3 regions of the Mesorhizobium sp. genome follow, and region 3 is predicted to be linked to each of the others. Evidence: predicted binding sites of a transcription regulator. Region 3 holds the regulator's gene; each other region holds the start of a gene.
The links. Region 3 encodes PhoB, which activates phosphate uptake and scavenging genes when phosphate is short. Its sites were predicted from a motif close to TGTCATNNANCTGTCAT; they were not measured.
Positions count from the first base shown of each region.

Region 1: the regulator PhoB is predicted to act here: its motif matches at 2,041-2,057, upstream of ACO07C_RS11120 (alpha-D-ribose 1-methylphosphonate 5-triphosphate diphosphatase).
Region 2: the regulator PhoB is predicted to act here: its motif matches at 1,617-1,633, upstream of ACO07C_RS00970 (esterase-like activity of phytase family protein).

Region 1 covers NZ_OZ245860.1:2,295,714-2,301,040, reverse strand. The annotation lists gene ACO07C_RS11125 (FAD/NAD(P)-binding protein) at 1-549, shown strand, start outside; gene ACO07C_RS11120 (alpha-D-ribose 1-methylphosphonate 5-triphosphate diphosphatase) at 683-1,849, opposite strand; gene ACO07C_RS11115 (PfkB family carbohydrate kinase) at 2,082-3,083, opposite strand; gene phnF (phosphonate metabolism transcriptional regulator PhnF) at 3,188-3,952, shown strand; gene ACO07C_RS11105 (hypothetical protein) at 4,267-4,959, shown strand; gene ACO07C_RS11100 (GMC family oxidoreductase) at 5,160-5,327, opposite strand, start outside.
Region 2 covers NZ_OZ245860.1:219,178-224,504, reverse strand. The annotation lists gene ACO07C_RS00980 (diaminopropionate ammonia-lyase) at 1-1,121, shown strand, start outside; gene ACO07C_RS00975 (hypothetical protein) at 1,134-1,448, opposite strand; gene ACO07C_RS00970 (esterase-like activity of phytase family protein) at 1,766-3,256, shown strand; gene ACO07C_RS00965 (MATE family efflux transporter) at 3,376-4,848, shown strand; gene ACO07C_RS00960 (SH3 domain-containing protein) at 4,945-5,327, opposite strand, start outside.
Region 3 covers NZ_OZ245860.1:4,285,564-4,290,890, forward strand. The annotation lists gene pstA (phosphate ABC transporter permease PstA) at 1-201, shown strand, start outside; gene pstB (phosphate ABC transporter ATP-binding protein PstB) at 198-1,001, shown strand; gene phoU (phosphate signaling complex protein PhoU) at 1,027-1,734, shown strand; gene phoB (phosphate regulon transcriptional regulator PhoB) at 1,751-2,440, shown strand; gene ACO07C_RS20465 (ROK family protein) at 2,453-3,697, opposite strand; gene xylF (D-xylose ABC transporter substrate-binding protein) at 3,996-5,036, shown strand; gene ACO07C_RS20475 (sugar ABC transporter permease) at 5,185-5,327, shown strand, end outside.

The DNA of each region.
Region 1 (5,327 bases), 2.0 Mb from region 3:
TGGAAGGCCTTGCCTGTCGACGAGCGACGTCGCGTGGTGCGCCATCTGCGCGCGCTTTGGGATGTGCATCGCTTCCGCGTCGCACCGCAAATTGCGACTGTGCTCGATCGCCGCATTGCCGAGGGAACGCTTGTCTATCGCGCCGCATCGATATCCAGCGTGGAACCGGCGGATGGCGCCCTTCGCGTCAGCCAGCGGCCAAGACGCCAGCGGGGCTTCATCGTGGAGTCGTTCGATACCATCATCGTGACGACCGGCCCGGCGCATGGCGATATCTTGCGGACCAACACCGCAATCGCCGGCCTCGGGCGTCTCGGACTGGTCAGGCTTGATCCGATCGGGCTCGGCCTGGAGACCGATCGCCTTGGCCATGCGGTCGGTACCTCGGGCCGTTCGGCCGACAGCATTTTCGTCAGCGGGCCTCTCGCCCGTGGCGGCGTCGGCGAACTGATGGGAATTCCCGAGGTGACCGTACATGCCGAACGCATCGCCTCCGAAATCCGGCACTGGCTGGACTATCGAACGGCGCTGCGCCGCAAAGCCTCGTGATGCATTTGAAGAGTTGCGCCATCGGTTGCGGGCGCGGCCTCAGCGACATCCAGGGAGGAGGCCTGCATGTGTTGGTCCGGAGCGGTCACCGGCACCGGTAAGCCGCTCTTGAGGTGCGCCGGTGGTCCCACGTTCAGTGCCGGCGCGCGCTTAGCGTGCCATCGCCGTAGATCATGCGGCCGGCGCGGAAGGTGGCCCGCACGCGCGGCACCGGTTGGCGGTCCGCCACGACGAGGTCCGCGAGAAGTCCCGGCTCGATGGCGCCGCGATCGGTCAGCCCCAATGCCCTGGCCGGATTGGCGCTGGTCAGGGCGGCCGCCGTTACCAGGCTGCCCTCGCGCAGTTCCGCTAGGCCGAGCACGGCCGGCAGGATCGAGGCGGGGTGGTAGTCGCTGGCCAGCATGTCGAGAAGCCCGGCCTCATAGGCTTGCCGGGCGGAAAGATTGCCTGAGTAGGATTCACCGCGCAGAGCGTTGGGGGCGCCCATCGCGGTATGCATTCCGAGCCTGCGGGCCTCCTGCGCTGCTTCCAGGGTCACCGGGAATTCGCTGAGCGCGGCGCCCAGGCCATGGACGAGCTCCACCTTTTCCGGCGTATCGTCATCATGCGAGGCAAGCGCAATTCCGCTGGCACGGGCGCGCGCCGACAGGTCCTGCAGCGCGTTGAGAACGTCCCCTTGTCCTTCCCGTCCGGCCATGCGCTTGCCGACGACCTCGGAAGCCGCGGCAACGGACATGCCGCGCTCCTTGGCGATGCGGGCGATATACAGTTCGACGTCGCGGTACTGCCCCTGTCCTGGCGTGTGGTCCATCAGCGATATCAGGTGCAGTCTGCCGGCATCCATCAGTTTCTGCAGCATGGCGATTGCTGGCGTGAAGGTCACCTCGAACCGGGCATGGATGCGGTGATCGACCAGCAAATCGTCCTTCAATCCGGCAATGGTCTCGATGATTGCGGATGTGTGTTCTTCCGAGCGCAGCACGCCGCTGGTGACGCTGGCGCCGATGAAGGAGAGCGCGGCATAGGCCGTGGTCACGCCGCAGGAGGCCAGCTTCTTGTCGAGTTCGGCAATGCCGGTCTTCATCGGGACATGGACGCCGATACGCGGCTCCACTTCCCTCTCCACCATGTCGCCATGCATGTCGATGAATCCGGGCAGCAGCAGGCGGCCGCCGCCCACCAAATCGGCATTCTCGACGGGCTCGTCGCGGACTTCGGCAATCCGCCCATTCTCGATCCTGACGGCACCGTTCGGAATGACGCGATCGCGCAGGACAACTTCGAATTCACTTAGCCACATATAGCTTCTCTTCGATCGGGTTGTTGCATTGGCCGGATTTCCCGGTCGATGAGACCGGCGAGATCGTTGGGATGGCGGATGATGGCGATGATGGCACGACGGGGCGGCTTGCCGCCGCCTCGGATAATGATTGCTCCAAGACATTCGGATGTTTTCTAATTCACCCGAATGTCGATTGCCATTTGATTTTTATGACATTTCCATGAAGGGCGGCCCTCACGGAGCGCTTTCCTCAGCCGGTAAGTTGTCGTTCGCTGAGCCACTCGGCGGTTTGCTGGCTGGCCTGCTCGGCGGAAATCTCAAGGCTTGCCCCCTGCAGCAGCCCATGCAGGAATATCCCGGTAAAACAGTCGCCGGCGCCGATCGTGTCGGGTACCGAAACCTGTTTCAGCGGCGTGACTTGGCTCAGCACCTTGCCGTCATAGAGCGAGATCGGGCGCGTTCCATCCGTCAGCACCAATGTCCTCATGCGTGGTCCGGCGATCAGCGACGCTCTCGCCCAGATCCCATGAGTGTCTTCATCTGGAAAATCGGCGCGCGATCCGATGACGATGTCGGCCGGGCGCGGTGAGTGGCGACGCAGCGGAAACTGCGAGATCACCAGCGGAATCGTCTCCAGCGATGCGATGACGCTATCATCGAGCAAGAGGGCATTCAGATAGGCGGCGTCGCCGGAAACAGGCGCCGACACCGCGAAGGCCGGACGCAACTGGCCGCTGGTGTTCAGGATGGTGCGCTCGCCATTTGGCTCGAGCATGATTTCGGTGAACTGGGTTGCGCCAGCCCACATGGCGACCCCGCTGACATCGATGCCGGTCGCCTTCAAGGTCGCAAGCGCTGCCCGGCCGTGGTCGTCGTCCATCAGATTGCTGACCAGTTTCACGTCGTTGCCGAGCCTTGCCAACTGGGTGCCGGTGTGAAATCCGCCGCCTCCAAGCCTGACAGTGCGATCAAAATAGGTGATGCGCGCGCCCGAAGCGAGCGGTGAGGACAACGACCAGACCTGGTCGTGGTTGACATGGCCGACAACGATGACTGTGTTCATGGTCTCCTGCTTCTCGGCCTTCTGCATTTCGCCCAGACATGGCGCCAGCGCATCCATGCGCCGCGCGATCAGGAATAACACCGGCCCGGGACAACGGACAGCGGGCCGGTCGCCATCAGCGGCGCGAAGACGAGATAGGAAGACGGCGCTCGCCTGCCTCTTGTCGTAGGGCCAGTCGATATCGCTCATGTGACCACGCGCGAACATTGCCAATCTTGGTTGCGCCCGCTACGATTCATTCGAATGATACGATGGGAAATGGCTTGGCCCTTGCTGTCGTTCAGAAGGTGAGAATGCAAAACAAGTTGTTTCATGGCCAATGGCAGCAGGTCGAGGAAGAGCTCGCCGCCGATATTGCCTCCGGCCGGTTTGTCGACGACAACAGGTTGCCGAGAGAGACGGAACTGATGGCGCGCTTCGGGGTGGGTCGCCACAGCATCCGGCGGGCGATGCAGCAGCTTCAGAGCCGCGGTCTTGTTCAGGTCGAACAGGGGAAGGGCACCTTTGTCAGGCATGCCCGGCTCGACTACCGTCTGTCGGAGCGGACGCGCTTTTCGCAAAACCTTCTGGAACAGGGGCGCGAGCCGCTGGGTCAGGCGATCAAGGAGGAGGCGATCCCAGCGCCGTGCCGGGTCAGCGAGGCGCTCAGGCTGCCGCCCAATGAGCCGGTCTATCAGATCGTGCACCTTGGTTTTGCCGACGCTGATCCCATCGGCCTTTCCAACGCCTATTTCCCGGTGCGCCGCTTCCCCGGTTTCGACAAGGCAAGACGCAACGGGAGCAGCGTCAGCGTCATCCTCGCGGAATATGGCGTCACCGACTATATCCGCCTGCGCACCGACATCATCGTGCGCCTGCCGACCAGGGAAGAGGCTAAGCATCTCAAGCAGTCCGAAACGCAGCCGGTCGTGCTGCTGAAGAAGGTCGATGTCGATATGAAGGGCACGCCGATCTCCTATTCCGAATCGGTATGGCCCAGCGAACGCGTGCAATTCTCGATCGACAATACGAGCCAACTCCTCGACGTGCTGGCAGAGGCTGCGAACTCCAAAGCGTGAATGCAGCAGGGACACTTCCATTCCGCGTTCCGCTGACGTTCATTCGCGCGCGACGCAGCACCGCTCGGATGGCTTCGTAAACCGCGGCAGCGACGTGTCTCACTGAAGCGGACCCTACGTTGCCGATGGGTGGCGCCCCGAGCCACCGCGCAGGTGTGGCCAAACTGCAGCACTGGGAAGTCCACCGATATCGGCTTCGACAAAGCTGCGGCACCAACGGCACGGCGTCACATAACTGTTATGTATCGCGAATAGCTAAAATTCGTCGCCACATCCCGCCGCGTCTCGGCTACATCTCATATTGAGGAAATACCATGCTTTCTCCAAAGATCACCATTCCGCTTGGCATCTGCCTGCTCATGGCGACGCCCGGCTTTGCAGCCGATCTGGTTGCCGCCGACGTGGCTGAAGCACCGCCGCCCGCGCCAACCTGGACCATCGGCATCGAGGGCAGCCCCGAGTTCTACGCCATCAACAATGGCAGCAACACCGCCCGCTCGCTTGCCGACACCTACTTCAAGTTCAGCGTCTCGCACAACTTCGACAACAACTTCGTCGGCGGGGTGTATTTCCAGCCCACCTTCAAGACCGGCGGAAAAACCCAGTATTATGGCGAGGCAAGCGTCGGTTATAAAATCAAGCTGACCGATGTCTTCACCCTGACGCCCAGCGTGGCCTTTGGCTACACCTGGCACGACACCGGCATTCCGAAGGATGGAAATGCCAATGCGCAGGTTCCTTATTACGCCATTTATCTCGCGGGCGACTGGAAGCTGACCAAGCAGTGGACGTGGAACGTCTTCAACCTGCGCTACCGCAATGCCTTCAACGCCACGTGGGAAACCCCCAAGGTGGCCACCGGCGTGACATACAACATCGACTCCACCAATGCGGTCTACACCAGCATCGGCTATTCGTGGAAGAAGGTCGACACGTCCTCGGCTCCCTACAACGATCTGTCAGCCGACAAGCTCAACATCGCGATCGGATACAAGCACTCGTTCTGATCGCGCGTGTCGTAGATCCGGAGAATCCGGATTAACATCACGGGGTGCCCGCGCTGTACAGTGCGTGGGCGCCCCGACATCCTTGGCCATAGTCAAGACAGCTTGCCGCGATGCTTCGTTGCGGCCAGCTTGCCAGAACACCGATCAGTAAGAGAGAAGCGATTCGAGGGGCGCATGTCCGCTAGGTCGCTTTCCTGGTATCACCGACGGGAATCCCGCAGGACCATGTCCGCGGCTTTCTCGGCGATCATGATCACCGGCGAATTGGTGTTGCCCGAGACGATCGTGGGCATGATCGAGGCGTCCACCACATAGAGCCCGCCAAGTCCGTGGACGCGCAGGCGGTCGTCGACGACCGCCATCGAGTC
Region 2 (5,327 bases), 4.1 Mb from region 3:
CCATGCTTGGCGAGAATGCCCCGCAACAGGTACGGCCCTATCTCTCCCTCTGGCCCGAGTTCCAGCCGACCCCGACCTTTCGCATGCCCAACCTTGCCGGCAGGCTTGGCATCGGCTCGCTATTCGTCAAGGACGAGGGAAAGCGGCTTGGCCTCGGCAGCTTCAAGGCGCTTGGTGGCGCCTATGCGGTGATGCGGCTGGTCCATGGCCATGTGGAGCAGCGGCTTGGCCGGAGCGTCGCGATCGAGGACTTGTTGACACCGCGCGCCCGCGAGATTGCCGCGGAACTGACGGTCGGCTGCGCCACCGACGGCAATCATGGGCGGTCCGTCGCCGCCGGCGCGCGGCTGATGGGTTGCCGTTCCGTGATCTTCGTCCATGCCGGTGTCAGCGCCGCACGCACCGACGCCATCCGCTCCTTCGCCGACGAGGTCGTGCGCGTCGCGGGCACCTATGACGATTCAGTCGACGAGGCGCTACGCGTCTGCACCGAGCGCCGATGGCAGGTCGTCTCAGACACGTCATGGCCGGGTTATGAGGCAACGCCGGGCCTTATCGCGCAGGGCTACACGATCCTCGCACAAGAGGCGTTGCAGCAGATCGCAGGCTTTGGCGAGGACGGCCCGACGCATGTTTTCCTGCAGGCCGGTGTAGGCGGCTTCGCCGGCGCCATCGCCTGTTTCATGACCGAGAAGCTGGGCGCGGCACGGCCGAAATTCGTCATCGTCGAACCGGATCGGGCCGCATGCCTGCTTGAAAGCTTCCGGCGCGGCGAGATCTCGCGGATTGCCCAGGGCGAACCGACGATCATGGCTGGGCTTGAATGTTACCAGCCTTCACTGGTCGCCTGGCGCATCCTTCTGGCCTGCGCGGACCAGTTCCAAAGCATTCCGGAGGAAGCCGCTATGGAGGCGATGCGCATCCTGGGGCGGCCGCGTGGGCATGACCCGATTGTAATTGCCGGAGAAAGCGGCGCGGCCGGCCTCGCCGGCCTGCTCGCCGCCACACGCGATGCGGCACAACGCGATGCACTCGGCCTTGGACTGCAAAGCCGCTTGCTCCTCGTCAACACCGAGACGGCTACCGATCCCGCTTCCTACGAAGCGATCGTTGGTCAATGACCTCGCGGCCGGTCAGTCCACCTTCTTCTCGCCCGCCTCGCCGCGCTTGACGATGTCGCCGGTGGTGAACAGGATCTCCTTCAACTCGGCCCGCCAGTCCTTCTTCTGACGCAGCAGGAATTCGAGGTCCATGCCGAAATGCTTGAACTCCTCGGTCTGCGCGTTCTTCATGATCGCGCGTGCCTGGGGGTCCTTTTCCACCGAAATTCGCTGCTCATACCAGCCGATCGCCTCGGCCTCTTCGATCAGCGAGGTGATCATGCGGGCAAAGGTCCGCACCTTCTGCGACAGTTCTTCCGGCGGCTCGTGATACTGATCGAAGCCCAACGTATCTCTCCCTCTGTTGTGACGACGACCACCATGTGCGTCAAAATGGCTGGTGGCCACGCTCCAACGGACAGGAATGGGGATGGTTCCGGCTCCAGGCGATCCACGCACTCAGCCGAAGATGCCCGTGAAGCGCCCCTTGGAAGAGAGACGCAAGAAGCACAACCTTGTCACGCAGCTATCATGTTCGCGCCCTAGATCGCTTTGCGGAAGGGCATTGCCGCCCGTCCAAGGCGGGAGCCCCCACCTGCCATTCAAGACAACAGCTTCGTTTTCGCCGATCCGTCGGCACGTTTGTCATCAAAGGGATATTGTCCATGAAACACCTGCGTTCATTCTCGCTGCGATTGCTTGCCGCCACGCTGGCCACGTCAGCCATTTCGATGCCCGCGGCAATCGCCGATACCACCGTCACCGTCGGCGGCAGCAGTTTCGTCAACAAGGGGCTGGTTGGCGTCGGCCGCATTCAGGCCAGCCAGCGCGACAAGTTCGGCGAGACCTTCGGTTCCGGCTCGGGCATGGCTGTGGACACCGCCGGCTGGACACGTGATGCGGAAGGCTACAAGGGCTCGCTCTGGCTGCTGCCGGATCGCGGCTACAACGTCGCCGGCACCACGGACTACCGTCCGCGCCTCAACACGATCGCCATCGAATTCGCGCCGGTAGCACCGGGTGCGTCACCCGCTTCAGGCAAGGAACAGTCCGGCGTCGCGGCAAAGCTCGCCGACACCATGCTGCTCACCGACGACAAGGGCGCCGACGCCACCGGCCTCGATCCGCTGAGCGGCGTGCGCCCGGCGACAGCCACGATGCCGATGCTGCCGCAGGCCGACAATGGCAAGCTCTCGCTCGACAACGAAGCGATCGTGCGGTTGCCTGACGGTTCGATGTTCATCTCGGACGAATACGGCCCCAACATCTACCGTTTCTCCGCCGATGGCCATCTTCTGTCCGCGACCCAGCCGCCGGCGGCTCTGGTGCCGATGCGCAAGGGCGTGCCGAATTTTGCCTCCAACAATCCCGGCCCCGGCGCCGCCGAACCCGACCCCAAGGATCCCGATACCGGCCGCCAGAACAACCAAGGCCTGGAAGGCATGGCCATGACGCCGGACGGCAAGTTCCTGATCGCGGTGCTGCAGTCGGCCACCAGGCAGGATGGCGGCGATTCGGCGGCCACGCGCCAGAACACGCGGGCGCTGGTCTATGATGCGTCCGACCTCGACCATCTGAAGCTGGCCCATGAATATGTCGTGCCGCTTCCGGTGTTCAAGGATGCCAAGGGCAAGACCAAGGTCGCCGCGCAAAGCGAGATCGTGGCGCTGTCCGACCAGACCTTCCTGATGATCGCGCGCGACAGCGGCAACGGCCAGGGCCTGAAGGGCGACACCTCGCTCTACCGCCAGATCAACATTGTCGATCTCTCCAACGCCACCGACATCGCCGGCACCGACTTCGACAAGGACAAGCCAGTCGCCCCCAAGGGCGTCGTCGATGCTTCGGTGACGCCGGCCAAGCTGACGCCGTTCATCGACGTCAACGACAATGCCGAGCTTGGCCGCTTCGGCCTGCACAATGGCGCGCCGAACGACCATAACAACCTCTCGGAGAAGTGGGAGGCCATGTCGCTCGCCAGCGTGCTCGACCCGAAATTGCCCGACGACTATTTCCTGTTCGTCGCCAACGACAACGACTTCCTGACCCAGGACGGCTTCCAGGTCGGCGCGCCCTACAAGGCCGAGGACGGCGCCGATGTCGACACCATGTTCCTGGTCTATCAGGTCACGCTTCCAGGCCTGAGCAAGAAGTAATCAAACTGGCACGATCGAATGGCCCGCCTTTCGGCCACGGTTCCATTCCACAAGGGTGCATCTCCATCCGGCCTGCGATATCATCGCGGGCCGGACTCACATTTGCCGAGATGCCCGCCATGGACGACAAGATGCCCACGCGCCGGCGCACCGGCGACCTGACCAGCGGCCCGATCCCGCGCACGCTTTTGCTGTTCGCCCTCCCGGTGCTCGGCTCCAACGTGCTGCAATCGCTGAACGGTTCGATCAACGCCGTCTGGGTCGGCCGTTTCCTCGGCGAATCAGCGCTGACCGCTACCTCCAATGCCAACCTGGTGCTGTTCCTGATCCTCGGCACGGTGTTCGGCATCGGCATGGCCGCCACCATCCTGGTCGCGCAGTCGGTCGGCGCCCGCGACCTGCCAGAGGCGCGCCGCATCGTCGGCACCAGCGCCACCTTCTTCTTCCTCGTGTCGGTGGTGTTCGCGGTCTGCGGCTGGATTTGGGTCGATGCCATCCTCAAGACGCTTGGCACGCCGCCCGATGCCTTGCCGCTGGCCCGGTCCTACTTGCGCATCATCTTCGTCGCCGTGCCGATGATGAACCTTTTGTCCTTCGTCATGACGGTGCTGCGCGGCGCCGGCGATTCGCGCACGCCCTTCTTTTTCATGGCGCTCGCCGTGGTGCTCGACGTCGTCCTCAACCCCTTGCTCATCCGTGGCATCGGTCCGTTCCCGGAGCTCGGCATCGCCGGTTCGGCTACCTCGACGCTGATCGGCCAGACGGTGAGCGTGGTCGCCATCCTCATCGTGCTCTATGCGCGCAAGCACCCGTTGCGGCTGTCCGGAGCCAATCTGGCACTGTTATGGCCGGACCCGACCCTGTTGCGCATCGTCGTCTTCAAGGGCGTGCCGATGGGCCTGCAGATGATCGTCATCTCGGCTGCCGCCCTGACGGTGATGGGCATCGTCAATTCCTACGGTTCGCAGGTCGCCGCTGCCTACGGCATTGCCGCGCAGCTCTGGACCTACATCCAGATGCCGGCGCTCGCCATCGGCGCCGCCGTCTCCTCCATGGCGGCGCAGAATGTCGGCGCCGGACGCTGGGATCGGATCGGCCGTATCGCCGCCTCGGGCGTCGGCTTCAACCTCGTCCTGACCGGCGCCCTCGTGGCCATGCTCTGGTTCTTCGACCGCTCGGTGCTCAGCCTGTTCCTGAGCAGTGACAGCGCCGCGATCGACATCGCAGCCCATATCAACAATGTCGCGTCCTGGTCGTTCATCCTGTTTGGCATCACCATCGTGCTGTTCGCCACGGTGCGCGCCACGGGCGCCGTGATGCCGCCGCTGATCATCCTGGTGATCTCGGTGCTCGTCGTCCGTACCGGATTTGCGTATTTCATGCGCGGCTACATCGGCGAGGAAGCGCTTTGGTGGAGTTTTCCGGCCGGCTCGATCAGCTCGCTGATACTGGCCGCAGCCTACTATCGCTTCGGCCGCTGGCGCACCATGCATATGATCGAGGACAGACCGGCCGCCGGCGAGCCTCCGGACACCGGCCTCGGCGTGCCGCGCGGACGCGCGAACATGGCGCCGGAATCACCGAACGGCTGAGAAACCTGCCAACTGGGATGAAAAAGAGGCCGCAAGCGACTGCGGCCCGTTTTTACCATGCGATCCGGCATGGCGCCGAAACCGGCACAATGGCTGCTACTTGCACGAAAAGCCCGGCGCGATCTTGCACTTGCCCGGACGCGGCTTGTGCGGCGGGCGGTGATGCGGAGGCCGATGATGCGGCGGCCGCTGCTGCCAATGTGGAGGCCGGTGGTGCGGCGGGCGCACAATGATGACCGGCGGATGCACGACATGGGCACGCTGCAGATAGCCGGCACTGACCCAGCCACGCACCCCGCCATGATGGATATTGCACCAGCCCGGCTGGCAGCCGAGCACCTCGACACGCGCACCGGCCGGCAAGGTCGCGACCTTATGATAGCCGGCGCCAGGCCCGGTGCGCACATTGAGGCTTGTGGTCGTATGCGCCCCATAGGCGAAGGCCGCGGCGGACGTTCCGAAAACGGCGGCCAGGATGG
Region 3 (5,327 bases):
ACAGCGCTCAACAACCAGTTCTGGTCGAGCAATCTCAACGCGCCGATGGCCAGCCTGCCTGTCACCATCTTCCAGTTCGCTCTCAGCCCCTATGAGGAATGGCAGCAACTGGCCTGGACCGGCGCACTCATCATCACATTGACGGTTCTCGCGCTCAGCATCTTCGCGCGCAGCCTGACCGGACGCAGAGAGGACAAATGAGCCAGATGTTGTCGCCAGACATGACGATCGCCGCCGAGGCAGCGACCAAGGCCAAGATCGAGGTCAAGAACCTCAACTTCTACTACGGCCAGAGCAAGGCGCTGAAGGACATCACGCTGTCGTTGCCGGAGCGCAGCGTCACCGCCTTCATCGGACCGTCGGGCTGCGGGAAGTCGACGCTGCTGCGCGTCTTCAACCGCATCTACGAGCTCTATCCCAAGCAGACCGCCGAGGGCCAGGTGCTGCTCGACGGCCAGAACATTCTTGACCGTTCGCAGGATCTCAATCTGCTGCGCACCAAGATAGGCATGGTGTTCCAGAAGCCGACGCCGTTCCCGATGTCGATCTATGAGAACATCGCTTTCGGCGTCAGGCTCTATGAGAAGATCAGCAAGGCCGAGATGGATGGCCGCGTCGAACAGGCGTTGAAGCGTGCCGCTCTTTGGAACGAGGTCAAGGACAAGCTGAACGCCAGCGGCCTCAGCCTCTCCGGCGGCCAGCAACAGCGGCTCTGCATCGCCCGCACCGTGGCGGTGAAGCCGGAAGTCATCCTGCTCGACGAGCCGGCTTCGGCGCTCGACCCATTGTCGACGGCCAAGATCGAGGAGCTGATCGACGAATTGCAAGCCGACTACACGATCGTCATCGTCACCCACAACATGCAGCAGGCGGCGCGCGTATCGAAGCAGACGGCCTTCATGTATCTGGGCGAACTGGTCGAGTTCGACCGCACCGAGAAGATCTTCACGTCGCCCCGCGAGAAGCGCACGCAGGACTACATTACCGGCCGCTTCGGCTGAGCTCAGGCATACGAGGGACAGAATCATGAGCGAACACACAGTCGCTGCTTTCGACGAGGATCTCGGACAGATCAGCAGGCTCATCAGCGACATGGGCGATCTCGCCGGTTCGATGGTCGGCGGCGCGACCAAGGCATTGCTGAATTCCGACAACGCACTGGCCCAGCGCGTCGTGTCCGATGACGCCATCATGGACGCGCGCCAGCGCGAGCTCGACGACCGCGCCATCACCCTGATCGCCAAGCGCCAGCCGATGGCCGACGACCTGCGCCATGTCGTCGGCTCGATCCGCATGGCCGGCGATCTCGAACGCATCGGCGACCTTGCCAAGAACATCGCCAAGCGCGTCGGCACCGTCGGCCTCAGCGTCACCCCGCGCGACCTGTCGCATTCGATCGACGGCATGGCGCAACTGGTGCTGATCCAGGTGCAGGGCGTCATCGAGGAGTATGCGGCGCGTGATGCCGCCGCGCTGGCAAAGCTGCGGGCCGACGACGAACGCATCGACGTCAAATACACTTCGGTGTTCCGCGAACTCCTGACCTATATGATGGAAGACCCGCGCAACATCACCGCGTGCACGCATCTTCTGTTCTGCGCCAAGAATCTCGAACGCATCGGCGACCACGTGACCAACATCGCCGAGAATGCGTATTATGTCCTGACCGGCACGCAACTGCCCGCCAATCGCCCGAAGCAGGACGAGACGGCGATGTCCGCACCGGCTGCATGACAGGGGTGACCAAGCGATGATCGCGCCACGCATCATGGTGGTGGAGGATGAGGAGCCGCTGGGGGTGCTGCTCCGTTACAATCTCGAATCCGAAGGCTACCAAGTCGAGGTGGTGACGCGCGGCGACGAAGCCGAGATTCGCCTGCAGGAGAACGTACCCGACCTCCTCGTACTCGACTGGATGGTGCCGGCGGTGTCGGGCATCGAACTCTGCCGCAGGTTGCGGATGCGCTCGGAAACCGAACGGCTGCCGATCATCATGCTGACCGCGCGGGGCGAAGAGAGCGACCGCGTGCGCGGCCTTTCCACCGGCGCCGACGATTATCTGGTCAAGCCGTTCTCGACGCCCGAATTCATGGCCCGCGTGAAGGCCCTGCTGCGCCGTGCCAAGCCGGAAGTCCTGTCCAGCGTGCTCAAGGTCGGCGACATCGTTCTCGATCGTGAATCGCACCGGGTCTATCGCAAGAAGAGCGAAATCAGGCTCGGTCCGACCGAATTCCGCCTGCTCGAATTCATGATGCGCCACCCCGGCCGGGTGTTCTCGCGCAGCCAACTGCTCGACAATGTCTGGGGCGAGACGATCTATATCGACGAGCGCACGGTGGACGTGCATGTCGGGCGCCTGCGCAAGGCAGTCAACAATGGCCGCATGCCCGATGTCATCCGCACGATACGCGGAGCCGGCTACGCGATCCGGGAAGACTGATGACTACCGTACCTACGCGACGTTCTTGCCGATAGCGCCGGACTTCGCCTGCGCGCCCGGCGCGAAAATCTCCTGGTCGACGAAGGTCAGCGCGCGCATGGCGCAGCCTTCGCGGATCAAAGGCAGTTCGTTCGGTTCGGTATCGAAGGAGATCGATTTCGAGTGCTGGCCGCCGGCGGTCTGTGCGATCGCCTCGCGCAATGCCGGCTCGATCAGGTCGAAGGCGGCGGCGCTGACGCCGACCATGGCGACCGGGGCCGGGTCGATGAGTGCGAACAGGCTGCCGAGGCCAAAGCCGAGCGCTTCGCCGGCCTTGCGATAGGCCGCGCGCTCCGGGCCGTCCTTTTCGCGCGCCACGGCCGCCAGAGTCCGCATGTCCGCGTCGCTGACGTCTATCGGCTCGGCGTCCTCGCCCATCTGTCTTGCATTGCGCCAGATGGCGTAATTGCCGGCATAGGCCTCGACACAGCCGCGCCGTCCGCAGCGACAGAGCGCGCCGTAAGGCCGGTGGATCATGTGGCCGAACTCTCCGCCCGAAGAATGCGTGCCGGTAAACAACTCGCCCTTCAGCACCAGGCCCATGCCGATGCCGTGCGACAGCAGGATGGCGATGAAATCGTCACGGTAACGCTCCGGATCGCGCCAGCGCAACGCAATCGCCATCATGTTGCAGTCGTTCTCCATGGTGGCGGCAATGCCGAATTCGCGCTCCAGTATGTCGGCGAAGGCGATGTTGGTCTCTGGCGTGATCGGCGACCATAGCATGGCGCGGGCATGGGAATCGGTGATGCCCTGGATCGCCAGCGCGATACGGGCGACGCTGCGGACGTCGAGGTCGGGGTCCTCGAGCCGGCGCCGGACGATGGCAACGCATTCGCCGATCAGCTCGTCACGCGGCATGGTCAGCGTGTCCAGCCGGCGTTGCTCCTCGGCTATCACCTGTCCGGCATAGTCGATGACGGCGACCGAGAGAAAATTGAGCGACAGCACAACGGTCATGACCGCCGCCGCTTCCGGATTGAGGCCAAGACCGACCTGAGGCCGGCCCCGCTTCAGCGATCCGGCCTCGCTCGGCTTGGTTTCCGCCAGTATGCCTTCGCCGATCAGATCGGATGAAATCGTCGATATGGTCGAATGGCTAAGTCCGGTGGTCGCCGCGATCTCGGTGCGCGAGGGCTGTCCGGTCCGGCGTACGGCCGCAATCACCATCGCCCGGTTGCGCCGGCGTAGATCGTCGTGACGGATTCCGACCGACATGCTCTTTCACATCCTCCCTGCCGCAGCAGCCTTTTCGTGATGTCGAAGGCCATCAGCGACGCCTGAGGCGCATCGCGCCGCAGGTTGTTTTAAACCAAATTCTGGCAGAAGCCCGCGATCCTGTCATTATTTATTCGGAGCTCGAAAAAAATTCACGTGGACATCAAAATCCATCAGAATCGATGTTGACAGCGTTCCGGTGTTGCATCAGTGTTTTTTCGAGGCTCGAAAAAATGGAGCCTCTGTGCCGGCCTTCGGGTCAGTTTGGTCGCGCCATACGCGGCGCAGGGAGGATAACATGAAAAGATTCACAGCCGCCATCCTGGCGGGTGTCGCCATGTCGCTGACGCTCGTGTCGGTCGCGCAGGCGAAGGGCAAGGTCATCGGCGTTTCCTGGTCGAACTTCCAGGAAGAGCGCTGGAAGACCGATGAGGCCGCGATGAAGAAGGCGATCGAGGCCGCCGGCGACAAGTATATTTCCGCTGACGCGCAGTCCAACCCGGGCAAGCAGCTGACCGACGTCGAAAGCCTGATCTCGCAGGGCGCCAACGCGCTGATCATCCTGGCGCAGGATGCCTCGGCCATCGGACCGGCCGTGCAGAAGGCACTCGACGAAGGCATTCCGGTGGTCGGCTATGACCGCCTGATCGAGAACAAGGACGTGTTCTACCTCACCTTCGACAACAAGGAAGTGGGTCGCATGCAGGCTCGCGAAGTGTTCAAGGTGAAGCCCGAGGGCAACTACGTGTTCATCAAGGGCTCGGGTGCTGATCCGAACGCCGACTTCCTGTTCTCGGGGTCGATGGAAGTGCTCAAGGCAGCGATCGACAGCGGCAAGATCAAGAACGTCGGCGAGGCCTATACCGATGGCTGGCTGCCGGCCAACGCGCAGAAGAACATGGAGCAGTTCCTGACCGCCAACGACAACAAGGTCGATGCGGTGGTGGCGGCCAATGACGGTACGGCCGGCGGCGTCGTCGCGGCGCTGACCGCGCAAGGTTTGGCCGGCACCGTGCCGGTGTCGGGCCAGGACGGCGACCATGCCGCGCTGAACCGCATCGCACTGGGCACGCAGACCGTGTCGGTGTGGAAAGATGCCCGCGAGCTCGGCAAGAATGCCGCCGAGATCGCCTCGCAGCTGGCCGACGGCAAGAAGATGACCGACATCGCCGGCGAGAAGGACTTCACCACGCCAGGCGGCAACACCGTCAAGTCGTTGTTCCTGACCCCGGTCGCCATCACCAAGGCCAACCTCAACGTCGTCATCGACGCCGGCTGGATCAAGAAGGACGAGGTTTGCGCCGGCGTGGCCGCGGGCAGCGTCCCCGCCTGCAACTAAGAAGCCGTCCAACCCTGCTCGATCACGACGCCGCGGCCCCAAAGAGCCGCGGCGTTTTCTCAAAAAGATTTGTGTTTCCGCCTTGGGCGGGTAGCTTCTAGGCTGGTTTCGGCATCCGCGTCAGACGGCAAGCCGTTGGGAGGAAATCATGACCGACACAACGTCCACCCCGCAGGCCGATACCGCGCGGGCGTCCGAGCTCGGCGCGGTTGCCCGTTTCCTGAAGGCGACCGAGATCGACACCCGCATGCTGGGCATGGTCGGCGCGCTGCTGGTCATCTGGATCGGCCT